One region of the Brevibacillus sp. MS2.2 genome, then DNA from elsewhere that is predicted to be linked to it. Evidence: riboswitches for the same ligand, from Rfam matches in the RefSeq annotation. Region 1 holds a riboswitch; each other region holds the start of a gene.
What was found. A riboswitch is a leader RNA that binds a small molecule or an ion and turns the genes downstream of it on or off. The one in region 1 is predicted to bind S-adenosylmethionine.
Positions count from the first base shown of each region.

Region 2: it holds a riboswitch for S-adenosylmethionine, as region 1 does, so the genes downstream of both, HP568_RS01435 (MetQ/NlpA family ABC transporter substrate-binding protein) here and HP568_RS12735 (homocysteine synthase) in region 1, are expected to answer to the same signal.
Region 3: it holds a riboswitch for S-adenosylmethionine, as region 1 does, so the genes downstream of both, mtnK (S-methyl-5-thioribose kinase) here and HP568_RS12735 (homocysteine synthase) in region 1, are expected to answer to the same signal.

Region 1 is NZ_JABSUZ010000011.1:98,364-108,667, reverse strand. Features, by position in the region: gene HP568_RS12775 (MFS transporter) at 127-1,377, shown strand; gene HP568_RS12770 (SDR family oxidoreductase) at 1,467-2,168, opposite strand; gene HP568_RS12765 (BrxA/BrxB family bacilliredoxin) at 2,698-3,126, opposite strand; gene rnjA (ribonuclease J1) at 3,205-4,875, opposite strand; gene HP568_RS12755 (hypothetical protein) at 4,974-5,744, opposite strand; gene HP568_RS12750 (YqzG/YhdC family protein) at 5,812-6,186, shown strand; gene HP568_RS12745 (SCO family protein) at 6,183-6,809, opposite strand; gene HP568_RS12740 (rhodanese-like domain-containing protein) at 6,891-7,202, opposite strand; SAM riboswitch class I at 7,514-7,620, shown strand; gene HP568_RS12735 (homocysteine synthase) at 7,711-9,015, shown strand; gene HP568_RS12730 (ArsR/SmtB family transcription factor) at 9,169-10,218, shown strand; gene HP568_RS12725 (MFS transporter) at 10,215-10,304, shown strand, end outside.
Region 2 is NZ_JABSUZ010000001.1:325,654-335,957, reverse strand. Features, by position in the region: gene HP568_RS01455 (YxcD family protein) at 87-380, opposite strand; gene HP568_RS01450 (hypothetical protein) at 368-802, opposite strand; gene HP568_RS01445 (methionine ABC transporter permease) at 952-1,614, opposite strand; gene HP568_RS01440 (methionine ABC transporter ATP-binding protein) at 1,614-2,651, opposite strand; gene HP568_RS01435 (MetQ/NlpA family ABC transporter substrate-binding protein) at 2,694-3,524, opposite strand; SAM riboswitch class I at 3,626-3,728, opposite strand; gene HP568_RS01430 (Na-translocating system protein MpsC family protein) at 3,949-4,305, shown strand; gene HP568_RS01425 (ABC transporter substrate-binding protein) at 4,503-5,576, shown strand; gene HP568_RS01420 (nucleoside hydrolase) at 5,651-6,580, shown strand; gene HP568_RS01415 (ABC transporter permease) at 6,607-7,428, shown strand; gene HP568_RS01410 (ABC transporter permease) at 7,434-8,222, shown strand; gene HP568_RS01405 (ABC transporter ATP-binding protein) at 8,238-9,299, shown strand; gene HP568_RS01400 (adenine deaminase) at 9,318-10,304, shown strand, end outside.
Region 3 is NZ_JABSUZ010000010.1:47,951-58,254, forward strand. Features, by position in the region: gene HP568_RS11580 (hypothetical protein) at 1-71, shown strand, start outside; gene HP568_RS11585 (MFS transporter) at 201-1,385, opposite strand; gene HP568_RS11590 (ABC transporter ATP-binding protein) at 1,414-3,498, opposite strand; gene HP568_RS11595 (ABC transporter ATP-binding protein) at 3,518-5,260, opposite strand; gene HP568_RS11600 (GNAT family N-acetyltransferase) at 5,396-5,971, opposite strand; gene mtnA (S-methyl-5-thioribose-1-phosphate isomerase) at 6,070-7,110, opposite strand; gene mtnK (S-methyl-5-thioribose kinase) at 7,107-8,336, opposite strand; SAM riboswitch class I at 8,472-8,617, opposite strand; gene HP568_RS11615 (anti-sigma factor) at 8,714-9,895, opposite strand; gene HP568_RS11620 (sigma-70 family RNA polymerase sigma factor) at 9,895-10,304, opposite strand, start outside.

The DNA of each region.
Region 1 (10,304 bases):
AGCCTAAATAGCAATCGAGAAGAAATCAATGTAGATAGGCATATGCTATCATAGGTATGTCTTACGTAAATATCACAACTGGGAAATGAAGAAGAGAATGAAAGAAAGAGAGGGTAAACATTAGTGATGGAAGCAAATGATCATGTAACGCCAAATCCACATTGGAAAAAGAACATTATTCTCTTTCTAAGCAGTCAGGCGATTTCACTTTTTGGATCATCTTTAGTTCAATATGCGATGATGTGGTATATAACGCTGAATACGCAATCCGGTATCATGATGACGCTATATATCATTTGCGGTTTCGTCCCTACTTTTCTTTTATCCCCCGTTGCGGGTGTCTGGGCTGACCGCTACAATCGCAAACTGTTGATCATTTATGCAGATGCAATGATTGCCTTTGCAACGCTTATCCTCGCAGTCGTCTTTTTAATGGGATACAATGCGACCTGGCTGCTCTTTCTCATGGCTGCTATTCGTGCAGTCGGAGCCGGTATTCAAACCCCTGCTGTCGGAGCTATTTTGCCGCAAATCGTACCAAGTGACCAACTAACGAGAATGAATGGCATAAACGGAAGCTTGCAGGCTGTTATTATGTTCGTATCCCCGATAGTGAGTGCTGCATTACTCACATTATCTACCATTGAAATGATTTTCTTTATCGATGTCATTACCGCCATGCTTGCCATTGGTACGTTGCTCATTTTCCTCAAGATTCCTTTACACGAAAAGGCTTCCGAAATACAAAAAACGAGCTACTTCAGCGATTTTAAAGAAGGATTACTCTACATTAAAAACAATGATTTTCTGAAGAAATTCTTTCTATTCTTTGCCTTCTTCTTTATTCTGATGGCGCCTGCCGCATTTTTGACCCCACTGCAAGTTACACGAAGCTTTGGCGACGAGGTTTGGCGGTTAACGGCAATTGAAATTGCTTTTTCAGTCGGAATGATGGCTGGCGGCGGAATTATTGCCTCCTGGGGAGGCTTTACAAACAGAGTGCACACCATGACATTCGCGAGCTTTGTCATGGGCGCCTGCACAATAGCCCTTGGTATCATTCCGAACTTTTGGATTTATCTAGTCTTCATGGCGCTATTTGGCGTAGCTATGCCCATTTTCAATACCCCGACAATGGTCTTGGTTCAGGAGAAAGTGGATGAGAACTATTTGGGAAGAATTTTCGGTGTGTTCGGCATGATTTCCACTTCGATGATGCCTATAGGTATGCTTATTTTTGGACCAATCGCAGATGTTGTTAAAATTGAGTGGCTACTGGTTGCAACGGGGCTATTCATTTTAATACTGGCTATGTTGTTAAGGAAAAACAAAGTTTTAATACAGGCTGGAAACCCTACATTGAAAGAGTCTCCATGAATAAAGTCTCCCATCGACGGGAGATTTTTTCATACCAAAAAAGCTGCCGAGGGATTCGCGGCAGCATGGTAAATCATTGATAAAGATATTCAGTTGTTTCTCACTGGTGGGCAGGTAAGCGACTTTCCGTTGTCTTGCGGACCAAATCCCATGATGTACGGTACCGCTACACGGCTCCACTCTACCGGATTCGGTGCCGTGTCCACCTCTTCTGGCGAGCATGAATGGAGCATGGAAGTATCGATACTCCCTCCTGGATCAAGCGCCACTGCTGCCATTCCCTCAGGCAATTCGGCTGCCAATGATTGCGTCAATCCTTCGATGGCGAACTTCGATGCGCAGTACGGGGATAAAAACGCTTCCCCGTGTCTTCCCCAGTACGAACTGATATTTACGACGACTCCGCCATTTGCGCGCTGAACCATAAACGGTAAAAAGGCGCGAATTACATAGAAAACACCATTCACATTGATGTCCATCACTCTCGAAAACTCGCTTGCCGCAAGCCCAATGACTGGACTGTTCCGATTTATAATGGAGGCATTGTTAATCAACAAGTCGGGAACGCCCACCTTGGCTTTTACTTCTTCTGCCCACTGTTCCACCTGCTCCATTACCGATACGTCCACGACAGAAAAATGATGCTGCTCTCCGAATTGCTGACGCAGTCCTTGCACTTCTTTTTCCGAACGACCGCAGCCTGCAACCGCCCAGCCTGCTTCGTGAAAACGCTCGACCATCGCCCTACCCAAACCACGTGTCACACCTGTAATCACTACCAGCTTGCTCATTCTCTCTCCCTCTCCATTATTATACTTATTAAACATTTTAGTATAATAAAAGAAGGGAATCAATCCCAATACATTTTACTTAGGGCTGTAGTGTTGGGAGGAAACAGGAGAAAACGCTCAGCTTCTAGGGCCACCCCCTAGAGGATTGACTGCACGACTCCATGCAAAAAGCGAAACCGCGGCCAAAGTGGTCTCTTCAGGATGCATTTCAGAGGTGGCCGCTTAAAGGCGTGTTTCGCTTTTTGCATTGCGTCTCGGTTGGTGATCGGTTTTTAAATGCCTGAAAAGAATGTAAAGATGCCATCAGTAACGACAGAGAAGAATATTTTCAGGCGTAGCGGCTACCACTTTTGCGTTTCCCCGCGAATCCCTTCGGAGCGGACAGTCTTTACCCTCAGATGGACGGAGCCTGGAGCCTAGACTGGAAATATTCTTCTCTTCACTACAGCCCCATTTCAAACGATTACTAACACCAAGTCTGTCAAAAAAGACGCCCGTTGCCGAGCGCCTCGTGATGTTTCGTACTTTCTTATTTGTAAGTGTCGTAAGCGTTGGTCAACAGGCCAGCGATTGTTGCCAATTCGTTGTTCTCGATCTGATGACGCTCGATCATGGTCATGATTTTGCCATCTTTCATGATCGCGAAGGATGGGGAAGACGGAGCATAGCCTTCGAAATACTCACGAGCTTTTGCTGTCGCTTCCTTGTCTTGACCTGCGAATACAGTGAAGATGTTATCCGGCTTTGTAGCGTGATTCAAGGAATGTACAACTGCTGGACGAGCGAGTCCTGCTGCGCAGCCACAAACCGAGTTCACGACAACAAGTGTCAGGCCTTTTGCATTTGGCAGTGCTTGCTCTACTTCTTCAGCAGTGCGAAGCTCTTGAAAACCGTTGCGAGTCAACTCATCGCGCATCGGTTGAATTACTTGGCTCATATATGCTTCATAAGACATCATTGGGCAACCTCTCCTTTGTATCACGTGTTCAACTTACTTATATTATACCCCGACTGCGCCTTCCCGAGAAAGCAGGAGCTACACTTCCATCAAAATGGTAAGAATCATTGGGTTGCGGCCTGTCTTTTCGTAAATGAACGGCTTGATCACTTCATTAATCTGTGACTTCAGCTCAGACCATTCCTTGATTTTCTTATCCAACGCTTCTTGCAGACGCCCACGAACGAGCTGTGTCGCTTCCTGAATCAAGGATTCCGAACCGCGTACGTATACGAAGCCGCGGCTCACGATATCTGGGCCCGTCAAAATTTTGAAGTTTTTCATATCCAGGCTGACAACCACGACCATCAAGCCATCCTCTGCCAAATGCTTGCGATCTCGCAGAACGATATTGCCGACGTCGCCGATACCACTGCCATCAATGAGGACAATCCCTGCTTGTACTTTGCTGAGCCACGCTTTTTCGCGGTTGCAGTTCAGCACTTCGCCGTTGTCCATAATAAAGATGTTGCTCTCCTCGATCCCAACCTGTTGGGCCAGCTTGGAGTGAGTCTTGAGCATCCGGTATTCCCCGTGGATCGGGATGAAATATTTCGGACGAATGAAGTTGAGCATGAGCTTCAACTCTTCGCTACTGCCATGACCCGATGCGTGAATATCAAATTCATGACTCAATACTACGTTGGCACCTGCACGGTACAGCTTGTCTATCGTGCGGCTTACGTTGATCGTATTTCCTGGAATCGGAGATGCAGAAATGATCACTGTATCTTCCGGATAAATGGACACAGTGCGATGCGAACCGGATGCAATTCGGGTCAACGCTGCCATCGGCTCACCTTGACTGCCTGTGCAAATAATCAGCACTTGGTTGTCTGCGTAGTTGTCGATGTGCTTAATATCAATCAGCATGCCCTCTGGCATCTGAATGTAGCCCAACTCTTGGCCAATCAAGAAAACCTTTTCCATACTGCGGCCAATAACCGCCACTTTGCGATTGCACTGCTCAGCAGCATCTACCACCTGTTGCAAGCGATGTACGTTGGAAGCAAAGGTAGCCAGAATGATGCGTCCACGTGCTTTGCGTACCACATCGAGAATCCCTTCTCCTACCGATCTCTCTGACATCGTAAATCCAGGACGCTCACTGTTCGTACTATCGGACAAAAGCGCCAAAACGTCACCGCTCGCACCAAAGCGTGCAATTTTTCCGTACTCCGTTGTTTGTCCGACTGGTGTCATGTCAAACTTGAAGTCACCTGTGTGAATGACCATTCCCTCTGGTGTATGAAGCACAATTCCCAAAGAATCTGGAATACTGTGGTTCGTCCGGAAAAATGTCGCCTTCAGCTTCGCAAAAGGAATTTCCGTATCTTCCGAAATCGGAATCAGCTTCACTTCGTTCTGCAAACGGTGCTCTTCCAGCTTCGCCTTGACCAAGCCCAGGGTCAGACGACCACCGTAAATCGGCACCTTGATTTGTCGTAAAATATAAGGAATCGCACCAATGTGATCCTCATGTCCGTGCGTTAATAATAGTGCTTTGATCTTGTGCTGGTTGTCCACTAAATAGGAAACATCCGGGATAACCAGATCAATACCGAACATTTCATTCTCGGGGAATTTCACCCCGCAGTCAATGATGATGATTTCGTCCTCATACTCGACGCAGTACATATTTTTTCCGATCTCGCCGAGGCCGCCCATCGCGAAAATCTTAACGTCGCTCAAACTCTTTCCTCCTAACATCGTCGTGCATGATTATGGGAATCCGAACCAAGCATGCCATTCTTATTATATCACAACGTAAGACGTTCGTTTCACCCAGTCTTGTCTATTCCACACATTCATCTTCGGTCAATAATTGAATACTGATACTCCAAATCGGCAACTCGTTCATCGGTAACGACACTGGCTCTCGCCCAGAAGTCGTGCTTTGCATAAGAATCGCCCGTCCATACCTCCGTAATTTCTCCTGAAGAGAGTTTTAGTGGTACGGCTTCGACTTCTTTTAATACGGTGCCGCTTTTGTTTTGTACTCGCAGTTTCAAATCAATCTCCAACGGCTGATCTGATTGATTCCGTACCAGGATCAGACTTGTATACGGATACCCGGCACAATTTTTGGTACAGTCTTGTCTGCTGTATACGAGGGCGAGATCAATAGGCTTCTCGTTGTCCATCTTTGCCTCTTTCCACCGGTCTTTTGCTTTTTGTACGACGGTGACGTACTCCGCTTTTTTCAAAAAGGGGCCCATCCCTAAAAAGGCAGCAGCAAAAAAGCTAAACATACCAAAGGCTGTGCATAAAAAAACGAGGTTCATTTTCCAAAACTGTTTTCTCATCGTGATCAAAAAGACAATATACATCAGGATACAAACAAACACCAACAGGATACAAAAGTATAAAAATAACTCCAAGTCGGACTCCGTGGGTAACACCGGAATACCATACTTCATTTGCCAATGTACATTCGCGGCGAAGCAGCCTCCGTAAATCAATACGGCTGAAGCAATCGTGAGTCCCCATTTTTTCCAAAAAGGAGGCTTTTGGAAAATGGCGGCAAGAACCCCCACCAAAACAGGAACGCCAAATAAGGGGATGAGCAAGTAATGCATCGAAAACCTCCCGCACTTCATTGTCATTATTTTCTACGAATGATATTCCGAAAAGTCTTCAAAATACATGGAAAACCATTTCAAAAAGGAGAGGGATCAGCAAGTGCAAACCGCTCGTCGCTTATTTCGCCATCGGAACATGATGCCCCTTCTCTCCACCTTACTTTTCCTGCTCCTCTTTCAGCCGTTCCCTGCCTATGCCCAGCCTCCCTATGCAAAATGGGGCAGGCTCGCGATGCAGGAAACGATGAAGCGATATCCAAACGCTCAAATTGTGGACTACCTGCATGTCGGACGAAAACCAAAAACGCCCACCACGTCGGAAGAGACGTTTAAGCTCTTGCTTCAAGAAGGCAATCGCAGGTGGGCGTTACTCATTCATATTGAATTCGTGAATCAGACAGAAGATGTCGTAAACATCTCCTATGAGGAGACTCACTAGTCAGCGAGCTGTTCCATCTCTTTCATCATGACTTCCATATCCATGTCGGCTGCCATCCCGTACGCGCGGCGCATGTTTCCATCTCCATCAACAAGGAACATGCGAGCCGTATGAGCATAAGATCCATCTGGCTGCTTCATGACCATCAGACCAAAGTCCTTCGTCACTTTTTCTACAGCCTGAGCGTCCCCGCGCAGGAACTTCCAGCCACTCTGATCTGCCTTGAACTTGGCTGCATACTCCTGCAAGACTTCCGGCGTATCATTATCAGGGTCAAAGGAGATAGAGATAAATTCTACTTTGTCTCCGAACAGTCCCTTTTCCTTCAACTGATCTTGCAGCTTGGCCATGTTGTACGTAGTCGCCGGACAAATATCCGGGCACTTGGTAAACATAAACTCCACCAGCCGTACCTTGCCAGCACTTTGATTAAACGTATAGGTTGTTCCGTCACTGTTGTCCAAGGTGAAGTCCGCGATGGGCTTCAACACTTCGATCTTCTCTTCTGTCATGTACTTATAACCAAATACTCCGACGATAGCCAAAAGGATAATACCAGCTAACACAGGAAACCAATGTTTTTTTATCGCAGATTCCTGCTGCAATTGTGTTCCTTCACTCACGGGTTGCTTCCTCCCTGCTTGTCCCATGCGAGATGCCTCCTGTTTACACACGGGAGGCATTCACACTGTTTCTATCTCTTCTTACTGTTCCACTTCACCTGGCCATGCGAGCATGCCGCCAACCATATTCGCCACGTCATATCCTTGTTCACTCAAATACGCTGTAGCATTATGGCTTCTGGCACCACTACGGCAAACCATCACAATCGGAATGTTCTTATCCAGCTCATCGATACGGTGCGGCAAAAAGCCGAGTGGGATCAGCTTTGCCTCTTTAATGTGACCTGCATTCCACTCATCGACTTCACGTACATCAATGACTTGCAGTTCCTCTTTGGCTTCCAGCTTTTCCAACAGCTCTTGTGGTGTCATTTCCTTTACTCCATGGCTCATCGCTATTTATCCTCCTATATGTACGATCAGATCAGTTGTAACCACCTCCATGATATCACACGCTTTTTTACTTTTCTAACGCGAAGAGCACTTGGCTTCACTATGCATCCATGCTCCCTATTTTCTACCATTATCTCCTATTTCACTGCGGCAGTAGCATCACGGGATGTGAACAGCTTGAGGCAAAAGCGTTACAAATTAATGGCATGAGTGAAAGCCTTCCATACACATATACACAAAAACCTCCCTGATAACTTACGATTATGCGTTGACAGCGAGGTTTTATTTTCATACAATTACGACAACAACTTTTCTCATCAAGAGCGGTGGAGGGACAGGCCCTACGAAACCCGGCAACCAGCAGACTAGCTGCATGGTGCTAATTCCTGCAGAATCCAGTGATTCTGAGAGATGAACACAAGCCCGTGCATGATCGGAGCCTTCTTCTTCTCAGGAGAATGCTCCGTTTTTTATTAGCCGATTTCCCATAGTAAAAGGAGAGATGGACATGTCCGATCAACAACAATGGAAGCCAGAAACACTTGCGGTCCACGGTGGGCAGGAGGTTGACCCTGTAACAGGCTCACGTGCTGTTCCGATCTATCAGACGACCTCCTATGTTTTCCGTGATACGGAGCATGCAGCCAATCTGTTTGGCTTAAAAGAGTTTGGGAACATCTATACACGTATCATGAATCCGACCCAGGATGTGTTTGAAAAGCGTGTTGCCCTGCTCGAAGGCGGAGTTGGTGCACTCGCGACTGCATCCGGGCAGGCTGCTATTACATTCGCCATCTTAAATATTGCGCATGCAGGAGACGAGATCGTCGCTTCCAGCAGCCTCTACGGCGGTACCTACAATCTGTTCGCCCACACTCTTCCCCGCCTCGGTATCAAGGTTCATTTTGCTGATCAATCCAATCCGGAAAATTTCCGTACCTATATCAATGAAAAGACAAAAGCCGTGTTTTGCGAGACGATTGGCAATCCGCGCATTGATGTCGCTGATATCGAGGCCATCGCCCATATTGCCCACGAAAATGGCGTACCTTTGATCGTGGACAACACCTTCGCGACTCCAATTTTATGCCGTCCTTTTGAGCACGGGGCCGATATTGTCGTGCACTCCACCACCAAATTCATCGGCGGACACGGAACAGCAATTGGCGGTATCATCATAGACTCTGGAAAATTCGACTGGAACAACGGAAAATTCCCAGGTCTGACTACACCTGACCCAAGCTACCATGGAGTTGTCTATACAGAGGCAGTCGGTCCACTCGCCTATATTATCAAGGCGCGCGTCCAGCTCCAGCGCGATATCGGAGCGGCAGTCGCCCCGATCAATTCCTTCTTGTTCCTGCAAGGATTAGAAACCCTGCATCTGCGCATCGAGCGACATAGCCAGAACGCCCTGGCAGTAGCCCAATTCCTCGCCAATCACTCTGCCGTAGAGTGGGTGAGTTATCCGGGGCTGGAGTCTGACTCCCAGCATGAATTGGCACAAAAATATTTGCCAAAAGGTGCTGGCGCGATCCTGACCTTTGGAATTCGTGGTGGCGTTGAGGCAGGAAAAACATTGATCGAATCAGTGAAGCTGTTCTCCCATCTCGCAAATGTCGGGGACTCCAAGTCACTCATCATTCATCCAGCTAGCACAACGCATCAGCAGATGACGGAAGAAGAGCAAGCAGCAGCCGGAGTGACTCCGGGACTTATTCGCCTCTCAGTCGGCACAGAATCGATCGACGATATCCTCTCTGATCTGGAGCAAGCACTGCAGCGTGCGTTTCAATTATCTACGGTAGGTTAACCATACTTTTAGAAGAAGGAAGAACCATGATCTCTTTGGATAGAGATTTGTGATTCTTCTTTTCTTTTTCTATTTTCATTCGAAAAATATTGAATTTCAAATTCGTTATTTATAAAATACATAATTATGTACAAATTTTGGAAGGATGATCACATGAAAATTTTGAACATTGGCAGTGAACGAACGACCTATCGGGTTGAGATCTCGTATTCTCCTTTATTCGAAGCTGCCTTGGGAATCGCTGCCGCTACCTACGATCAATTGCATCACACGATGGAACACCCTCCTGCCTACTGGCGTCAACTGTTGGACGAGCTATCACCCTCTGTACAGCAAGAGGTTGACTATGCGAGGGAACACAACACGTGGAAGACGCTTTTGCAACTGCTCGATCTTTGTCCTTTCGCTGATCTGGATTCATTTCTCTCGTACGTCAGAGAGCTCTCAACAGAACAGCTCCGATACGAGGCCCTCCCTTATCTAGGTGAAAATATGCAGGAAGCACGGCGGAAGGCTGCACAAGGAAGCACGGATGAATGCGCCGCTTTGCAGGAAGCGTGCCGCGCGCATCTCTTTTTTGAATCGTATATCGGACATATTACTTCCGTTGATGCAGAAGAGCTTCGGAGTCATATTCTCCGATTGATGGAAGGCTGGTATACCACGCATATCAAGCCACGTGAGGAAGAGATCGTTCGTATGCTAGAACGGGATTGGTCGCAAAAGCAAAGCAAGCTAGGAAAGCTCAATCCGGAAGCCTTGGTGGAGTATGCGACGGGATCGAGCTACCTCCCAGAACCTGCGGTGACACGCGTATTGCTGATTCCACAAGCGATTTATCGCCCGTGGACCGTACAGGCCGATGCTGTCGGGACGAAAATTTTTTATTACCCTGTTGCCGACGAAAATTTGCACGATGCTGTAGACCCTAATCAGCCACCCCCTTCACTGGTGCAAGCCTTAAAAGCACTCGGAGATGAGCACAGACTGCGCATGGTCAAAATGCTGGCGGAAAAGGACCTGAGCCTGCAAGAGATAACAGATCAACTCTCCATGGCAAAATCGACAGTGCACCATCACCTGTCCATGCTGCGGTCTGCTCATCTCGTTGAAACAGCAGGCTCCCGTTACAGACTCCGCCGTCATACCCTGGACAAGCTCCCCCTGATGTGGGATGAATTCCTAGACAGGAGCACCCCATGAGCCAAACCGCGGTCCAAGCCTCTGTCTGGCAGCAGCGTTCTTATCGTTGGATTCTTTTCGGTCAGCTCATTTCAGAACTCGGCGCC
Region 2 (10,304 bases), on a different contig from region 1:
AACGAGGTCAAATTCAATATGTAAAAAGCCAACCTGCTCACATGCGTGAACAAATTGGCCTTGGGTTAACAAATGATGATCCAGTTTTAGTAGGTGATATGAGCGATGATCCCTTGTTCGTCGTCCAATATCAGCTCGATACCGGCGGAATAAGGGTTGCGCTGCATCTGGGTCTCCAGGTAGTAGCGAATCGCTTCAATCATATTCATCTCGATGAAGACTTGTTGGCGATCCATCCAGTGTACTTCAGCAGAAAAGCCGTATTCTTCGTCCCACATCAGCTCGACGGAGATGTCTTGCGGCTTCAACTGCTTTTTGTAAGCTGCGTGAATACAGATCGCATTAATGATATCTTGTTCGGAAAATGTTATCTTTTCCATGCGTTCAGTTCCTGCTCTTTCTCACGCTTGGTTTTGAAGTAGACGATCACTTTGCGGATCAGGATAATCACAGCGAGGATCGCCATCAGGTTGATCATGAAGCCAAGGATGGAGCCCAGGATACCCATGTCAGCGAACAGGGTTCCGAACAGCAAACCAGCCAGACCACCAATCATGAGACCTTTCATGAATCCGCCGCTTTTGCTTGCTGTAGCAGCAGGAGTTGTGGTTGTACCTTTATTTGTTGAAGCATTTACATTCGAATCGGCTTTGTTAGGCGTTTGCGTGTTCGTAGGAGCCGTATTAGAGTTGAAGGATTTTTTCCCGGACTTATAGCCTTTCGCGTCGGCGTGATCAATGAATCCTCCGGCTGGAGCGAGTACGAGCATTACGGCAACCAACATCATGATGAGTTTTTTCATGTTATTTGAGTAGCCCCTCTCATTTAAATGACTTGTATATATAAGTCTACATGAATATTGAGCGAAATTCCAACGAACTTTCAGTGACGATCGGTCTAAATACCTACAAAAAAGCCCCTGACAAGCGATCTCGTCAGGGGTTCTTCGATTTACGCGCTCTTTTTCAGTTTTCGGGCTGCCCAGTTGCCTAATGATTGAATGAGCTGGACCAGGACTACGAGGATAACGACAGTAATGATCATGACTTCGATGTCCCATTGCTGGTAGCCGTAGCGCAAGGCGAGATCGCCCAGTCCGCCGGCACCGACTGCTCCGGCCATTGCAGTAGCACCAATCAAACCGATGGTCGCGATCGTCAGGCAGAGGACGATGCCAGGCCTTGCTTCACGTAGCATGATGCGAAAAATAATCTGCGTCCGGGATGCACCCATTGCCTGATACGCTTCGATAACGCCACGATCTACGTCATGCAGGGCCGTTTCCATCAGGCGTGAGATGTAAGGCGCAGTATAGACAATGAGCGGCACAATTGCTCCTTCAATCCCAATCGAAGTGCCCACAATCAACTCCGTAAATGGAATGATCGCAACCATCAGGATAATAAAAGGCAGCGAACGCACAATGTTGATGATCGTATTCAGGGTGTGATAGATGATTTTGTTCGGGAAAAGGTGGTTCGCCTGTGTGATGACCAACAAAATCCCGAGCGGAATCCCGATCAGTGTCGCAATGAACAACGAAAACCCAACCATGATGACAGTTTCTTGCAGCGATTGCCCGAATACCGGAATCATTTCAATCAAACGCTCCATTAGCTCCGCACCTCCTCTGGTGACACAATATCTACGCGGTAGACGGATTCGCGCAAGAAGCGAATGCCATCCTGAATGGCCTGGTCTTCACCAGAAATGTGCAAAAGCAAAATGCCGAGCGCCGTACCTTTTATGGTTGTAATCGAGCCGTACAATAAATTGGTGCTAATCGGAAAACGTGCAGACAGTGTTCCCAGAACAGGATCGAGAGCAGCATCCCCGCGAAAGGCAACGCGAACAATTTTGGAAACGGGTCCGGTTTCTTTTATCTTGGACAAAATCTCCTGTGGTACCTGATCGTCAAAAACCGTTTTGATAAAATTACGGGTCGTTTGCTCTTGCGGATTGCTGAAAACATCCAAAACAGAGCCTTGCTCGATGACGACGCCATTTTCCATGATGGCTACCTGATCGCAGATTTTTTTGATGACCTGCATTTCATGGGTAATGAGCACGATGGTCAGGTTAAACTTTCGATTGATGTCGAGCAACAGCTCCAGAATCGATTCAGTTGTCTGCGGGTCGAGAGCGGAAGTTGCTTCGTCACAGAGCAGGATTTCCGGATCAGTCGCAAGCGCACGAGCGATCCCCACCCGTTGCTTTTGTCCACCGGATAGCTGAGAAGGATAAGCATGTGCTTTATCAGACAAGCCAACCAAGCCGAGAAGGTCTTCTACCTTGCGCTTAATGACATCTTTGGGGACGCGATTCATCCGCAAGATTTCCGCCACATTGTCAAAGACATTATAGGAAGAGAGCAGGTTGAAGTGCTGAAAAATAATCCCGATCTTTTTGCGAGCTTGTCGCAGCTCTTTTTCCTTGAGGGTCAGCATGTTCTGGCCATTGACGATCACAGAACCGCTAGTCGGCTTCTCCAACAGGTTGATGGTACGGAGCAGGGTACTTTTTCCCGCTCCGCTAAAACCGATAACCCCGTAAATCTGCCCTTTTTCCACCTGCAAGGATACGCCCTTCAATGCTTCTACCTGCTTGTTTCCTACTTGATACGACTTATGAATATCGGTTAGCTGTATCATAACGAGTTCTCCTTGTTGTTCTTGATGTTCCTGGCGTCGATCTTACCAGGACGGCAGTACAGCTCCTTCAAAACGTTCGTCGATGAATTTTTTCACTTCTTCCGAACGGTAGATGTCCACCAGCTTTTTGACAGCGGGGTTGTCCTTATTGGTTTCATTGACTGCCAAGATGTTCACGTATGGAGAGTCAGCAGTCTCAGCGAAGATCGCATCTTTTTTCGGGGTGTACCCAGCTTCCATCGCGAAGTTCGTATTAATCGAAGCGACCTCCACATTTTTCAGCGAGCGTGCCAGGAAAGCAGCCTCCAGCTCTTTGAATTGCAAATTTTTTGGATTTTCTACGATATCCAGTGGTGTTGCGTTGTCGCCCACGCCATCCTTTAGCTTAATCAAGCCAGCAGCCTGATAGAGCAAGAGGGCGCGTGCTCGGTTGGTCGGATCGTTTTGGATGCCGACAACACCGCCAGCCGGGATGTCCTCGACTTTTTTATGCTTGGTGGAGTACAGGCCCATCGGGTACGTCACGGTTTTTCCGACCTCGACGATCTTTGTTTTGTGATCTTGATTAAACTTCGCCAAGAACGGAATGGTTTGGAAGCTGTTAACATCGAGATTTCCTTTATCGAGAGCTTGATTCGGCTGTACGTAATCGTTGAAAACGACGACTTCGACATCGAGTCCTTTGCCTTTGGCGACTTCCTTTACTTTGTTGAGAATCTCTTCGTGCGGGCCGCCAGTGACGCCCACTTTGAGTGAGGTTTGTTCAGCAGCAGTGCCGCCGTTAGCAGGCGTAGCTTCCTGTTTACCGCCGCAAGCCGTTACGAGCGATGCAGCGAGCAGTAGTGTAGTGAGCAGTAGACCAGTCTTTTTCATGAAAATACCCCTTTTCTCTGGATGTAAGATGTAATAAAAAAAGCCTCTTCCGACAGAAGAGGCTGGGACTGCGCGTATGTAAATACACGGCAACAATACCTCTCTTATCTGTCGGAATAAATTCCGCTGGATTTGGCACCGTATCGTTTGCGATAGGTTGCCGAGGTGTCATAGGGCCAGTCCCTCAACCTCTCTTCATAAGAGAATGTGCTATGAAATTATCATTCCAAACATTGTTGTTAATTCTTATTTGGATAGTTGGATTATAACGACTGATTTTTTACGTGTCAACTGTTTTTGCAAACGAATGACTTGGTGGAAAAATGTGAAATTGATCTAAATACGAATATTCTATTGAAGAATCCGAAAATCATTTGTATAATGAGAGCGAATGAACCCGATACCAGCTATCGCAGGTGATGACATGACTCTAGTGGACTCCAATGAAACCAGAAAAAAGCTGTCTGCCATCTATAATGAGATAGCAAAAGAGTTGTTCGGATTTGGAACGACTTTGCTCCGAGTCACGATTGAAAATCAGATGATTACGTTCCAAGCCAAGCATCGCCGCTCTCCGCGCTCACAAGCATTGGAAGGAGAAGCGCCGGCTCTCAAGCTCGAAGTCGATTTTCGGATGTCTCTTCTTTATAAGAAGAAACTGCGAGAACGACTGGAGGAAGAGATGGGATTGCCGTTGGAAGCCGTGCTGCGGGACTATGATGCGCCTACGCAGTGGGCGATCACGAATGTTATTTTAGCTGAATCAGAACTGAATACCTGACGCAATCGTTCGGATTTTCTCTTTTGATCTATCTTAAGGGGAGACCGTAGACTTTGCGTAAAAACGGGTGTCACTTCTCTTTGTTTACGAAGAAAAGTGCTCTTGTTTAGAATGATACGTTCTAATCAAGGGTACTTTTCTTTTTATTGTATCACCATATTTTGTCATCAAATGAACCCAACTGGAGGAGAATTACGATGAAAAAATTACTTGCTGGAATCCTGTCTTTTTCAATGATGTCACTGGCTCTTGCTGGCTGTGGCAGCAATGATCAACCACAAGCGGGAGGGGCTGGAGGCGAAGCCAAGGGTGAGCCACAAAAGCTGGTCATCTCCACATGGGGCTTCTCCGAAGACTTTTTCCGCAAAGAAGTATATGAGCCATTTGAAAAAGAACATAACGTGAAAATCGTGCTGGAAATCGGGAACAATGCAGAGCGCCTGAACAAAATTCGCCAAGGAAGCTCCGATGTAGACTTGATCTACCTCTCTGACTACTATGCACAGCAAGGGATTGAGAGTGGCGCATTTGAAAAAATCGACCGCAGCCGCATCCCGAACCTGGATCAAATCTACGACATTGCCAAAGCACCACTGGGCGAGGAGTACGGTCCAGCTTACACGATTGGTCAATTCGGAATTGCCTACAATCCAAAGCTCGTGAAAACCGAGATCAAGGATTGGAAAGACCTGTGGAATCCAGAGCTGGCGGGCAAGCTGACACTGCCAAGCATTACGTCCACAACTGGCCCGATGGTTCTCGACAGTGCTTCCCAGACAGCGGGCAACAAGGAATTTAACGAAGATCAAGCCTTCGCGAAAATGAAAGAAGTCAACCAAAGTGTAGTGAAGTTCTACGATAAGACCTCTGAATACGTGAATATGTTTGGACAAGAAGAAATCGGCGTAGGACCGATCATGGAAATGTACTTCAAAGACATCAAGGCCGCTGTTCCAGAAGCTGTTTTCGTACAACCTGCAAGCGGTGGATATGCGGTCATGAATACGGTTAACATCGTAAAAGGCTCGAAAAACAAAGCACTGGCTGAAGACTTCATCAACTACCAACTGAGCAAGGAAGTTCAGGAAAAAACAGCAAAAGCAAAAATCGATTCCCCTGTAAACAAAACGGTTCAACTGACAGAAGAAGAGGCAAAAGGCGTAACGTACGGGGAAGAAACCGTAAGCAAGCTGAAAATGCTGGACATGAAATTCGTTAACGAGCACTCCAAAGCATGGATTGACCGTTGGAACCGTGAAATCACGCAATAACGAACGTTAGAAAAACAAGGGCGAGGGTATAGACAATTTCGGATATACCCTCGTTTTCGTGAGGAGGACCACTCGTGCAAAAGATCATTCTTGACGTAGATACGGGCATTGATGATGCGCTTGGCATTATTCTCGCTGTGAAGAGCGGGCAATTCGATTTGGTGGGCATCACTACGGTGAATGGCAACGTGTCGTTGCGAAAAGCTACAGAAAACACGTGCAAAATTCTCGATTTCTTGCAAGTCGGCGAGCAAATCCCTGTTGTCTGTGGAGCATCTGAACCGCTGTTGCGGCCGTTGTTTTTCGAGCATGCCGTACATGGTGAGGATGGCTTGGGAGGTGCTCTGCCCGGCGTTCCGATGTACAAGAAGCCGACTGCTGGCTTTGCTCCTGATTTCATCGTGGAAAACGTACTCGCGCATTCCGGCGAGATTACGCTCATCATGACGGGGCCGTTGACCAATTTGGCGCTGGCGGTGAAAAAATGCCCGGAGCTCGTCCAACACGTCAAGGAAGTCATTTTCATGGGTGGAGTGGTCCGCGAGCATGGCAATGTGACGCCAGTTGCGGAGTATAACATGTACGTCGATCCAGAGGCGGCCAAGGTTGTGTTTCATGCCGGATTCCCGCAATTGACGCTTGTTGGACTGGATGTGACGCGAAGAGTGCTCCTGAACGAGGAGCATATTCGCGAGCTAGGAGATACACCGATGGGCGAGTACGTAAGACAGAGTACGTCTGATTACCTTCATCGCTATTTTCAGCGAAATGGCATTTATGCGTGCGCCATGCATGATCCATTGGCTGTCGCAGTCGCACTCGATCCGAAGCTGGTGAAGACGCAGAAGCTGTATGTAGATATCGAAACGAGAAGTGAGTTGTGTGATGGGCAAACGGTTTGCGACTTTCAAAACCGCCTGAAAAAAGAACCGAACATAAACGTCTGTCTGGACGTAGATGCAGATGCGTTCTTTGCGCGTTTTCTCGGCGCATTGAAAGCCTGACGATACCGTGAACAGGAGTTAATCAGATGAGAAAAACGGGTCTTTATTTATTGCTGTTGCCGGGTGTGCTGTTTTTGACGCTGTTCATGGTCATTCCAATTGTGATGACGATCGCATCCACCTTTTATCAAGAGGGTAGCTTTACGATCCAAGGCTATCTCCAATTTCTGACCGACGCGTACTTCCTGAAAATTATGCTGACGACGCTGCAAGTCAGTCTGGTCACGACGATTGCGTGTGTCCTGATTGGTTTTCCTGCTGCGTACTACATTTCCAAGCTGGGCCCACGTAAAAAGGGTATCTTGCTGGCATTGGCGATTTTTCCTTTGCTGACCAGTTCTGTCGTGCGGTCGTTCTCTTGGATGATTATTCTCGGAAAAAAGGGCTTATTGAACAGCTCGCTGCTTGCAATCGGGCTCATTGATAAGCCGTTGGAAATATTGTATACGCCGACTGCGATGATGATTGGTTTGATTCATCTGTTCCTGCCGCTGATCATTATTACGCTGGTAGGGGTGATGGAAAACATCGACCCAGATTTGCTGAAGGCGGCGGAAAGCTTGGGTGCTTCCAAGTTGACAGCCTTCTGGAAGGTCATTGTGCCACTTAGTGTACCGGGACTTATCATTGGTAGCATTCTGGTGTTTGTCGGAAGCTTGACCGCCTACACCACGCCTGCCCTGCTAGGTGGAAAACAGCGGGTCATCTCTACGTTCCTGTATCAAAATGCGATTACGCTCAATGATTGGCATTTGGCATCTGTCATTGCCACGATCATGATTGTCATTACATTTGTCGTCATCTATTTCATGAACAAGCTGGCGACCAAATTAAATCCGAAGGGGTAGAAGCTATGCAGGAGAAAAATCGCGGGTTGGCCCTGTTTACCTCTCTCGTCTTTCTGTTTTTGCTAGGGCCGCTCATTATCATTTCTTTTACGTCGTTTGAGCCGGGAAGCGTCTTGAAGTTTCCGCCGGAGGGCTTTTCCTGGCGGTGGTACGAAAACATTTTCGAGGTAGAAATGTTCATGACGACCTTCAAGACGTCGATGTTCGTTTCCTTGCTCGGGAATCTCTTGGCGCTCTTGTTAGGGATTCCGGCAGCTTATGCGCTCAGTCGCTTTGATTTTCGCGGCAAGGGCATCTTGAATGGCATTTTCATCTCACCTGTCCTGATTCCGGGTATCGTGATGGGCTTTGCCATGCTGAAATACGTCATTGTCGTATATCATTTGCCGATTTATGCGGGACTTCTCGTCGGTCATACGGTGCTGATGCTTCCGTTTATTATTCGCGTCATTGCATCTTCCTTGTCTAACTTTGACTTCGCCATTGAAGAAGCGGCGTTAAGCCTTGGGGCAGGACGTCTCGAAACCTTTTTTAAAGTCGTCTTGCCGAATATTCGCTCTGGGATTATTGCTGCGATTCTGATCGCTTTTCTGGAGTCGTTCAACAACGTAGATATCTCTGTTTTCATGACAGGACCAGGGGTAAGCACGCTGCCGATCCAGATGCTGACGTACGTAGAAAACAACTTCGATCCGACGATCGCCGCGATTTCCGTGCTGCTCATGATTCTTACGGCTATTCTCATGTTCATCATTGAACGTCTGATGGGGCTTTCCTACTTTACAAAACGATAACGGAGGCATCAACTCATGGCATTGCTCACGCTGGAAAACGTATCGGTTGCCTATGACAATCAATATATTTTGCAAAACTTCAATCTCAATATCGAAAAAGGACAGCTCATCTCTTTGCTCGGTCCAAGCGGTTGCGGAAAGACGACGACACTCCGACTGATTGCGGGTTTTCTGGAAGCAAAAGATGGCCGGTTCATGTTTGACGGAAAAGATTATACGCGCGTTCCGGTCAACAAGCGCAACTTCGGGTTTGTGTTCCAGAGCTATGCGCTGTTTCCACACCTTTCAGTTTTCGATAACGTGGCGTTCGGTTTGCGCCTGCGCAAGGTCAATGAAACAGAGGTAAAGAACCGGGTGCAGCAAATCCTCGAAGTCGTGAGTCTCGGCGGCTATGAAAAGCGTTTCCCGAAGGAGCTGTCTGGTGGTCAAAGACAGCGCGTGGCGATTGCTCGTGCACTGGTGATTCAGCCTGACCTGCTGCTGTTCGATGAGCCGCTCAGTAACCTCGATGCCAACCTGCGGATCAACATGCGCGTAGAAATCCGTCGCATTCAGCAGGAGCTGGGAATTACGACTGTGTACGTATCGCATGACCAGGAGGAGTGCTTCTCCATCTCGGATCAGGTGGCGATCATGAACAAGGGTGTGATCGAGCAGCTCGACGATCCAGCCACGATTTTCAAATATCCGAAGACGGAGTTCATCGCTCGCTTTATTGGTTTTACCAACTTTATCGACTTCGCAGAGCGCAACGAGCAGAACGGAGAAATCGGCCTGCGCGTCGGTGACCATCATTTTACCGCGTCCAAAAATCCGGGAACGGCGAATCCGTCCGGCAAAAAATGTGCAATGCGACCAGATGACCTCCTCGTGACGACAGAAGAGAGCGCCGAGCCGGGAATGAACCGTTTGCGCGGAACAGTAAAGGTAAGCACGTTTTTGGGACGCAGCTATCAATATGTCGTGGAAACAGAGCTGGGCGACTTCACGGTCAATCAAGAGATGGAGACGCCGTACAAGACTGGCCTAAACGTCAATCTGCTGTTTCCAAAAGACAAAGTGGTACTCGTGGACTAAAGACAGGAGGTTATTTTCGTGAAGGTCGATTTGTTGATTCAAGACGTCCAAGTGTTTAACAGTTATTTTAAAAAGTTCATCAAAGGAAACGTCGCTGTTTTGGATGAACGATTCTTCTATATTGGTGAGCGGAGTACGGAAACATTTGAAGCTGCCGAGATCGTGGACGGACAAGGCCGCTACATGATTCCTGGTCTGGTCGATATTCACTTGCATATTGAGAGCACGATGGTGACGCCGGAGACCTTTTCCTTTGGCTTGATTCAAAACGGAGTGACGACGATCGTACCGGAGCCGCATGAGATGGCCAATGTGTTCGGAATCGAAGGGATCAAAGAGATGATTCGCGCGAGCCGTGATTGTGTCGTTGATATGCTGTACGCGATCCCGAGCTCCGTACCAGCTACTTCGATGGAAACGACTGGTGGGTCTGTCGAGATTGCAGACATGGATGAGCTCTTGCGTTCTGAAGAGATCATTTGCCTCGGCGAAATTATGAACTACGTAGACATCATCAAGGACCCTGACTGCAAGACGAATCGCATCCTGGAGCATATCCGCAAGACGTATCCAAAGCTCGTCATCGAGGGACATGTTCCGAAATTGCTTGATTTGGACCTGCATCGTGTCATTTATGCGGGAGTGGACTCCGATCATACGCACCAGACGCGTGAGGGCATGGAAGCGAGAATTGCAGCGGGCATGTTTCTGGAGATTCAAGAAAAATCGATGACGGAAGAAGTCATGGACTTTTTTGTAAAGGAAGATGTTTCTGAGCATTTTTGCTTCGTGACGGATGATGTGATGACCGATTCTTTGGTCAATCGTGGACATTTGAACCATATCGTGAAAAAAGCCATTCAAATGGGCATGCAGCCAGAGCGCGCCATCTACGCGAGTACATTTACCCCAGCCAGACGTATGAACATGAAGGATCGAGGGGCGATTGCTCCTGGCAAAATAGCAGATTTCCTGTTGTTGTCTGATCTGCATGAACTCAAGATC
Region 3 (10,304 bases), on a different contig from region 1:
CCAGACTGAGCACGAAAAATAAGATCCAGGCAATGCCTCTTCTGAAAATGCATGGTGTCAGCATCGGGTAACCCCTTCCAATCATGCTGTTCTACTTACTATTCATACGCTTCCCTCCTTGATGCCCGTTTATGCTTTTTTTGGGCAATAAAAATAAAAGCCCCGCCAAAATTCTTGGCGAAGCTTATCCATCCTTGTTTTTACCCCTGTTTTTGCAACGGCATCGAATACGTCTGTTCTTGGGTAGCTTTTTGTTTGAAAAACAGACATGCTGCCGCAAAAACAATGAGCAGTGATCCCATCAGCCAAAAGATCGTCCACGGCTCCCACACGTCCATCAACAGACCATTCACATTCGGAGCCAAAATACTGGCAACACCAAAATTGACGCCCGCGATAATTCCTGCGGTAGGAACCATCGATGCTGGTAAAATATCTGCCGAAAAAGCCAAGCCCAGCGAGTAAAAGGAACCGACTGCTGCTCCTGCTATGGCCAACAACAGCATCATCAGCCATACGTTTTCACCTGCAAACGGGAACAGGAAGAAGGCCAATCCCCCTACAAGGGCACACACGAGCATGACCTGCTTGCGTCCGATGCGGTCACTCAATGCCCCCAGCGGCATCTGCAAGATAATGCTTCCCACAACAAACGACGGAAGGATCAAGGAAACCCATTCAACGGACAAGCCGGTACGCAAGGCATAAACGGGAAAACTACCGTTGAGTGACGTCTCCATGAATCCGTACAAAAACGAAGGAATCAGCGCCAGCCAGGCAAGTCGCAAAACAAATGCATACTTGTTTTGCTTCTTTTCCGTTTGTTCAATCTGTGCAGGGAACTCATTTTTGATTCGGGATAATAATAAAAAGGCAATCAGATACAGAACGAGCAAGCCGCCAAAAGGTACCCAAATCCCCAAATGCAGCACGCTTAAGCCTAATGGACCAATACTAAAGCCCACGCCATATGCCAGCCCGTAAATGGAAAGATCGCGTCCACGATTCTCGGGAGCGGCAATCTTGGTCACCCACATCTGGCTGGCGTAATGTAAACCGCTATCGCCCACACCCATCAGTAAGCGTAGTACGAACCAGACCGCCAAATGGCTAAACATCGGGATGAGTGCTGTTGCGATTGTCACCAACAGCAACCCCCATAATATCGTGGATCGGTATCCAATCCGCCGCAGTGGGATTTCCAAAAATGGATTGACCATGACCATCCCAATATACAAGGCAGCGGCGTTGAGTCCGTTCATCACGGATGATACACCTTGTTTTTCCAATAATACCGTCAGCATCGGGATCGTCAAGCCTTGGCTTAACCCCGCAATACCAACAACCAAAATCAACACCCAAAAGGTGTAACGTGACTGTGACATGGTGTTGTTTCTCCTTCCTAGCTCCCTACTAAGCACTCTCTACGGAAGCACTCCCCTGTTGAAGCTGATACATTTTTTGATAAAGTCCATTTTGCGCCATGAGTTCATCATGTGTACCTCTCTCCATGATTTCTCCCCGGGACAAAACAAGAATCTGGTCGGCATGCTGAATCGTCGACAATCGATGTGCAATGATAAATGTCGTCCTACCTTTTGATAGTACATGCAACGCTTCCTGAATGGCTAGCTCTGTTTCGCTGTCAATGCTTGCCGTTGCTTCATCCAAGATCAGCATCGCAGGATCAGCAGCCAGTGCCCGAGCAAAAGAGATCAATTGGCGTTGGCCTGCGGATAGCGTCATGCCTCGCTCGACGACTGGTTCGTCATAACCACCCGGGAGCTTGGAAATGAATTCGTCAGCACGTACGGCTTTTGCAGCCCGCTTCACTTCTTCATCCGTAATCGTATCCTTGTACATACGAATATTGAATCCAATGCTTCCCGTAAACAAGAACGGGTCCTGCAAAACGAGTCCGACATGACTGCGCAATGAGTGCGTATCAATCTTTCTCATATCTTGGCCGTCGATCAAAATGCTCCCTTTCGTCACCGGATAGAACCCGAGCAGCAAATTCATCAAAGAGCTTTTTCCCGATCCGGTGTGTCCTACCAACGCAATCGTCTGACCAGGCTGCGCCGTAAAGGAGACGTTTTTCAAGACGTAATCGTCACCTTGATAAGCAAAAGATACGTTATCAAAAACAACCTCTCCACGCGGGCGCTCGATTTGTGCACCCGTTTCTTTCTTCTCCTTGGTCTCATCCATAATTTCGAAGACGCGCCCCGCCGAAATGGTCGCCTGCTGCATTTGTGACAACCGATTCATGATCATGTTGATTGGTTCGAAAAAACGTCCCATGTAATCAACAAAAGCAAAAAGCGCACCAAAGGAAATCGCGCTGTGGAAGGAGGTTGAGCCGTAATACCAGACGATCAGGGTCAAGGAAACTTTCCAGATCAAATCTACCGCTGGGCGCAAAAGCAAGGATTCCAGATTGATCTCTTTCATCCGCACCTTGAAGTAGTCTTCGTTTACATCAGCGAACTCCTTTTGTACACCCTTCTCCCGGCGAAAAGCCTGCACGATCGTCATGTTCTGGATCATTTCATTGATCGTTGTGTTCATATCACCGAGCTTCGCGCGAATCACCGCATAGTAGCGAGAACTGTACTTTTGATACACGTAGACTAGCAGTACGAGCACTGGCACAGTCAAAAAGCAGAAGAGGGCGAGCTCAGGCTGCAAGATGTAGAGTGCGATCAAGATTCCAATCAAATAAAGACCGTTTTGTACAAATGTGGCGAGTACACTTACATACAGCTCACGGATGGCTTCTGTATCATTGCTCACACGGGAGACGAGCGCACCTACTGGCGTTTTGTCAAAAAAGGCAACCGGGAGCTTTTGCAAATGGATAAACAGCTTCATCCGCATTTGCTGAATGATGCGCTGAGCGATCTTTTGCAGCCACAAAATCTGGACGTAATTGAATCCAGCAGAGAGCAAGATCAGTGCTCCATAACCTACGGACAGCCAGACAATGGGCAGGACATCCCCCTGATACATCGCTTTGACTTCCTCTGCGGTCAGCCGAATGCCTGTAGAGGTCATCTTTTGACCTGATTGATCCTTCGTTGTTACCTCGAAGCGCTCCCTGCCGTTTTCTGGCGCAATCGGAGTGAATTGCTTCTGCGTGTTTGGATTTACTTTGCCAGAAACCAAGTAATAGGTCGTGCCTTCTGTCAGCACGCTTACTTCCTTTTGCTTGATACTGTCCAAAGCAAGACCCATCTTTGCTGCAACATCTTCACGAATATAGTTCGTACCGTTCAGTGAGGCGACTTGCCCCGCTGCTTGTGGTGGCACTTCGTCCAGTTGATACCAAGGCTTTTGGATCGCCAGGATGTGATTATCAATCATGACCTTGGCTAAAAAAGGACCTGCCAACTCTGCACTCGTTCCCAGCAAGAGCAGAAACAACGCGCCTAGTATTTGCTTTTGAAATGGCCTGGCGTACTCGGTCAAACGCCCCCATACATTTTCTTTGCTCATGAAACGCCTTCCCCCTCTCTCAACCAGCCACATCCTGTTCCATCTGCTGACGACGGTACTGCTCTGCATACCAGCCGTTGCGCTGCATCAGCTCGTCATGTGTCCCCCGTTCGACGATCTGCCCCTCATCCAGTACGAGAATCAGTTGGGCATGCTGGACGGCAGACAGACGATGAGCGGTAATAATCGTCGTTTTATCCGCGCGTTCCTGTCTCAGATGACGAAGGATGCTCTCCTCAGTCCGGGCGTCCACAGCCGATAATGAATCATCGAGAATCAGGATTCCCGCATCCATCAAAAGAGCGCGTGCAATGGAAATGCGCTGTTTTTGCCCCCCGGAGAGGGTGACCCCCTTCTCTCCAACCATGGTTTGCAATCCATCTCTGAATTGCTCCAGATCTCTCTTCATCTCCGCAAGCTCCAACGCATGCATCACTTCCTCGGTCGTCGCTTGTGGTTTCCCGAATGCAACATTTTCGACAATCGTCCGTGAGAACAGCAGATGCTCCTGAGGCACGTAGCCGATTTTTTCCCGCAGCGTATCGAATGCGAGTCCTTCGATCGGGATGCCCCCGATAAACAAAGCTTGTTCCTTCATCTGATATTGATGCAATAAGGCACGACATAGCGTCGACTTGCCGCTTCCTGTCCGTCCGACAATCCCAAGCGTCTCTCCTTCACCCAAACGAAACGAGATGTCGGTGAGTGCCGGCTTGTCAGTGCCCGGATACGTAAAAGAAAAATGGCGTGCTTCTACAGTATTGGCGATTTGGCTCGTGACCGGATTCGCTGCCTCCGTCACATCTGGCTGCTCCACCATTAGTTCTGTGAAACGCTTGTGGGAAGCACCACCGCGTTGCAACACATTGACAAGCCAACCAAAGGCGAACATCGGCCAAATTAAAAGACCCAAGTATAAATTGAACGCAACCAAATCCCCTAAGGAGATGGCGCTGGTGAACACCAAATACGTCCCATAGCCCAGCCCGATCAAAAAGCTGAAGCCAATAATAATCGCGATCGTCGGCTCGAACAGGGCGTCGATCCGCGAAACGCTCACATTTCGCTCCAACGTTTTTTCACTGACCCGGCGATACGCCTCGATATCGGCCTTTTCCTGTACAAACGCTCTCAATACCCGAACGCCTGACACAGATTGTTGGACATGATCATTCATCTCTCCGAATGCTTCCTGCGCCAAGTAAAAGCGCTCATGCAGCAACCTTCCATAGTACGCCGTTGACCAAGCCAAAAACGGCATCGGGATCAGTGCCGCCAGCGTCAGCTTCCAATCAATCGCGGTCACCATGACGCCCAGCGTTAACACGGTCATGAACAGCGCATCGACAAGCGTAAGCACCCCTGTACTGGCCGTTTGTTCAATGGCAGGAATGTCGTTGGTAGCGACGGCCATCAGATCGCCACTGCGTTTGCGATGAAAAAACGACGGAGTCATTCTCGTCAAATGGGCAAACAGTCGCTCACGCAACGTCCTCTCCAGTATCAAAGCTCCTCCATTTAACAAATACCGCCAGAGAAACCGCAATCCATACAAGCTAACACCCAAAATGAGCAAGATGACCACTGTTTGCGTCAAGTCAGCGTCCGTCAGGGAACTGTTGCGAATCGAATCCACCGTGTCGCCAATTAATTTCGGCGGCCAAAGCATGAGCACATCGATAATAAACAGCACAGAGATCCCAATGACGTACCGTTTCCAATAGGCACGAAAAAACCAAGATAATTGCCGAAGTGTCTGCATATAAATCACCTCTATTTATTCAAACCTAACAGCACGACTAAAAAAGGGCTTGCGAATCACACGCAGCCCTCTTGATCTGTCTTCACCATCGTAATTTACAGAATTTTCATTGTCAATCGAAGCATACAGTTCGATCTAAGATTTTTTATCGGTTTTCCAGTCGAGCCATTCTTCTTTTAGCAGGCTGTAAGTGGCATGATCCACGTAATGATCGTAAAGGAATTCATTCCGGCGTAGTATCCCTTCCAGTTGAAACCCTAATCGTTCGGGGATCGATCTGCTCTTGAAGTTTTCCGTAGCAGCCTGAATCGTTACTTTTTCCAAATCCCACGACCCGAAGATCAATACGTCCAAGTAGGTCGCCACTGCTTCTGTCATCAGGCCCTTGCCCTGAAATTGCGCACCCAGCCAATAGCCAATGGACGTCTTTTTGTTAATCCAATCCACCGTATGTACACCGACTGTACCAGCCAGACGTCCTTGGTACCAAATACCGTAGTTGATGCCCCGATTATCGTTGTACTGGTTGATCGTCGCTTGGATGAATTGGCGCGAATCCTCTACCTTCTTCGTATAATTCAGCCACGGCAGCCATTCCATAAGACTCTCCCGGTTCGAATCCGTAAGCAAAAATAACTCCTCAGCATCAGCTAATTCTAATTGTTTCAAGTACGTATCTTCATTGATGGCTATCCGTTGAATCGGTTGCATACGAATCTCCCCTTTTCTTGGCTATTTTACTGGAAAACACCAAAATGAGCAAAAAGCGCCCGCCAGTAACAACAGGGCGAACGCTTAAAATAGTTCTTTTATTTTTTGCTATTGCCGATCTCTTCTGGCTTGAAAATGCCTGTCTCCGTAACGATTGCTGTAATGTACTTCGCAGGCGTTACATCGAACGCAGGATTGTACACCTTGATATCGTCTGGAGCCACCTGTTTGCCCAATCCATGGGTAATTTCCTCGGCTGGACGCTCTTCAATCGGAATATCTGCGCCTGTCGGTGTCTCCAGATCAACAGAGGACAAGGGAGCTGCCACGTAAAAAGGAATGCCGTGAGCTTTTGCCAATACCGCTACCCCATACGTACCGATCTTGTTGGCGACATCGCCATTCGCTGCTACGCGGTCTGTACCCACGATGACAGCCTCTACTTTCCCTTGGGACATTACCATCGCGGCCATGTTGTCGCAGATCAGCGTCACATCAATCCCTGCCTGCTGCAATTCAAATGCAGTAAGACGAGCGCCTTGCAGGACAGGACGGGTTTCGTCCGCGTACACCTTCAGGTTCCAGCCGCGTTCCTTTGCCAAATAAAAGGGAGCGGTAGCCGTACCGTACGCTGCTGTAGCCAATGCCCCTGGATTACAGTGCGTGAGAATTCCCATACCGTCATGCAACAGTGTGAGCAGATGTTCTCCGATGGTCTGGCATACTTCAGCGTCTTCCTTTTGAATCGCCAGTGCTTCATCAAGCACTGCCGCCTTCAACTCGGCAATCGACGCTCCGCTTTCTTTTTCAACACGAGCTTTGATGCGATCCAATGCCCAGAACAGATTCACGGCTGTCGGACGGGAAGAGCCCAGGTAGTCTGCCTGCTGGTTCAGTTCCTGCCAAAACTCGTCGTAGTTACTCGCTTCACTGCCACGAATCCCAAGGTAGAGTCCGTAAGCCGCCGCCATGCCAATCGCTGGTGCGCCACGCACTTCCAAACGACGGATGGAACCCCATACTTGCTCGGAGGTAGTCAAGTTCAAATAGATCGTTTCTACTGGCAGACGTGTCTGGTCAAGCAAGACCAATGCGTCATTCTCCCACTTAACAGGTGCCAATTGGGTGCTGGTTGTCATACTGTCGTTGCCTCCTGATAGTAACGTTCGGTCACAGTGCGTACGATGTCCGTGATATCTGTCGATTCGTCTATGCTGCCGCGACCGAGAATCAGCGCTTCTCCAATCGAGAGAGCCAGACGCTCTGCTTCTGCGCGAGTCTGGTCGTCTTCAATGGCATTCAGATCCGCTACACCTGCCAAGCCGATGACACGGCGCAAGATTTTGCATCCGGCATAGCCTGCTGTATCCTGAATCAAGCGCTTCACGTAGCTTTGCCACAGTCCCTCGACATGGGCACTGCGTTCTTTGGCGTGCTTGTGCCAGAGCTGAACGAATTGCGAAACGAATTCATTCCAGACATCCTCGACCGTTTCCAGTAAGTATTCGCGGTACGCTTCCCGTTCTCCTTGATCTTTTTGCAGACCGTGCTGTCCTGCGTAGTTGAGCAGCAGATTGGCTATAATCGCCCCAATGTCAAAACCGATTGGGCCGTAGTAAGCGAACTCCGGATCGATTGCCTTCAGGCTGTTTTCCGTGATGAAAATACTTCCGGTATGCAAGTCACCATGCAGCAGCGCTTCTGCGCGCGTAAGGAAATCGTATTTCAGCTTGGCGATTTCCAGCTTCAGCGGCCTGTTGTTCCAGATCGCCTCGACTTCCCGGCGAATCAACGGATTGAAGTCGTTGGTAGGCGCATTTTCATACGGATCAGTAAAAACCAGGTCTTCTGTGATTTTGCATAATTCTGGATTTATGAATGTTCCGACTAGCGCTTTTTTATCGTACGGATGCGCGCCCAGATCGGATGTAAAGAACAAGGTTTGCGCGAGAAAACGACCAATTTGCTTCGCAAATAGCGGGTACCGCTTTCCTTCGATCAGACCTTTGCGCATGATGATGTGGTCCCCGACGTTTTCCATGACAGTCAACGCAAGCTCCCCGTCGAAATGATACACCTGCGGCACCAAGTCTGGAACGTATTTGTGCTGAATGCGGAGTGCCTCGCTCTCGATACGAGCCCGATCAATCGTAAGCGGCCAAGATTCTCCCACGACGCGGGCAAAAGGCAGTGCTTGCTTGACAATGACGCTCTTACCGGTTGCCGGCTCCTGAATGTCAAAAACCAGATTAAGGTTGCCATCCCCAATTTCGCGACTGGTCAGATCGGCTCCTTCGCTAAAAAGACCCGGTATTCCTTTTACGTACTCCACTGCTTCCTGTTCAGTCAATGCGCGATATGCCATGATTCCAAAACTCCCCTCTACGTATTTTTCCTCTATCTCTACTTGTCTTGTTTGTGTCCCTGGAGCAATAAAAAGACCTCTTTTCCCGAAGAAAAGAGGTCGCTGTCGTCACGTGTAAGAACCGTGTTGATGTCCCCCTTATCTTCCAGACCACTTTTGTTTCTGCAGGAATTAGCACCGTGCATGTCGCCTGTCAATCAGTCGCTTCCTTGCGTCTGAATGGCGTCATGTCGGTTGCCGGGTATCATCGGGCCAGTCCCTCCACCTTCTCTGGATAAGGTATCCAAAACGTATTCGGTTTTTGATTTAGTTTGAATCATACAACCAACGCTTCCACGATGTCAACACCCTTTTGTGCAAAAATTCGCACCTTGCTATCAGTAGCTGTATTGTGTTCCCGATGCCGCAGGTCGCTCCCAATTCCACCAGTTTACCTTGCCTAGAAACGCTGCTGTTATCGACTTTTCGGACTTGAGCTTCAGTAGTTCTTTCGTAGGTCCGGTGAGGACGGCTCCGTAGATTCGAACTCCGTTTTGCTGCATGTAGTTATATCGCTCTGCTATCTGTAGATCTCTGCCAAAGAGTAAGGATTTTCCGATATCGCGAGCCAGGTCTTCTTGCTCTGACAAATACCTCATCTCCTCCAGATAGTTTGCGATTACCTTGTCCCCATCCCCTTTTTCATATGCACCACCGTAATCCATTTCTCGCTGGGCAAATCCCCATACTTCCCCGGAGCCAAACAGCACATCTCCGGCATCGCTTTCAGCTTGCTTGAGCTCTACTCCTGTATCTACCGCAAACCAAACTGTATCTTGTCCTGAAGAGTTAACATGGCGGGTAACCAGTTTATAGTACTCGTCATACGTCAAAAAGTGATCAAATGATATCGCAAGCTGCGAAACGGTACCCTCGGGCAGCTTCTCCATCGTCGTCCAGGCAGCCGAAGTGAGAGACATGGTATCCTCCGTTTCCCCCTCTGTCGGATAACGGAAAAACAGCTTTTGCTCTCTGACCCCGTCTGTCCATTGCGGCTTGGCATTCACGTTCCATAGCACATTCGTACTCTCAAATCGGCCCGCGTTCTTTTCTTCTCCCCCAACCCGCTCGCGTAGTTCCATGCTGATGTTTCCGTACAGCAATCCGACCTGTGAACCACTACTCCCCACTCTCACACCTGGTTGAGTAAAATTGACCATCGACTTCGCAACGTGAAACAGATCTTCATGCATCAGAGACCCAACCCAGCCATTCAGAATCAGCAACACAACTCCTGCCAAAAAGGGAAGCCCTATTGTGAATCCAGCGTTGTATAACCGATTTTTCCATTTCCCCCGGCGAACAATGGCACGCTGTTTTTCAGCGGACAGTGTTTCAGGCTGTTTTATTTTCACGTTGTCCTCTCTCGTTTCTTCCCCCAACAAAAGCCTCTCCAACCGCTGTGCGTATTCCTCGTCAGCGGCTATTTCCTCCTCGAATTGTTTCGAATCTTCTTCCGCCATTTCCCCACGCAAATAAGCAAGCAACCTTTGCTCGCGATGATTCTCATCCTTGTTCATCACCGGCTTTCCTCCCTCCACAACTGCCGCATCTTTTGTCGTCCCCGAAACAAGGAACGCTTGACGTCTGCCAGCTCGATTCCGAGTACCTCTGCCATTTCCGCGTAGGAAAACTGCATGGCAGACAACAAAATGACCTGTCTCTGCTTTTCCGGAAGTTGCTCCAAATAGTCATGGGCCACTTCCCACAGCTCCTTGTTCACGACATGCTCTGCCGGATCAACCACCGAATGATCACGTCGCTCTGGCAAGGCTTCCACAAACGCAAATCGTTGTTTCGTCTTCTTGCGATAACCGTCCACGAAAGCGTGATAGGCCACCTTGAACAGCCAGGGCCGTACTTTTTCCCCACGGTAGTCATCCAAGGAAGAGAAGGCGCGACAAAAGGTTTCCTGTGTCAGATCCTCTG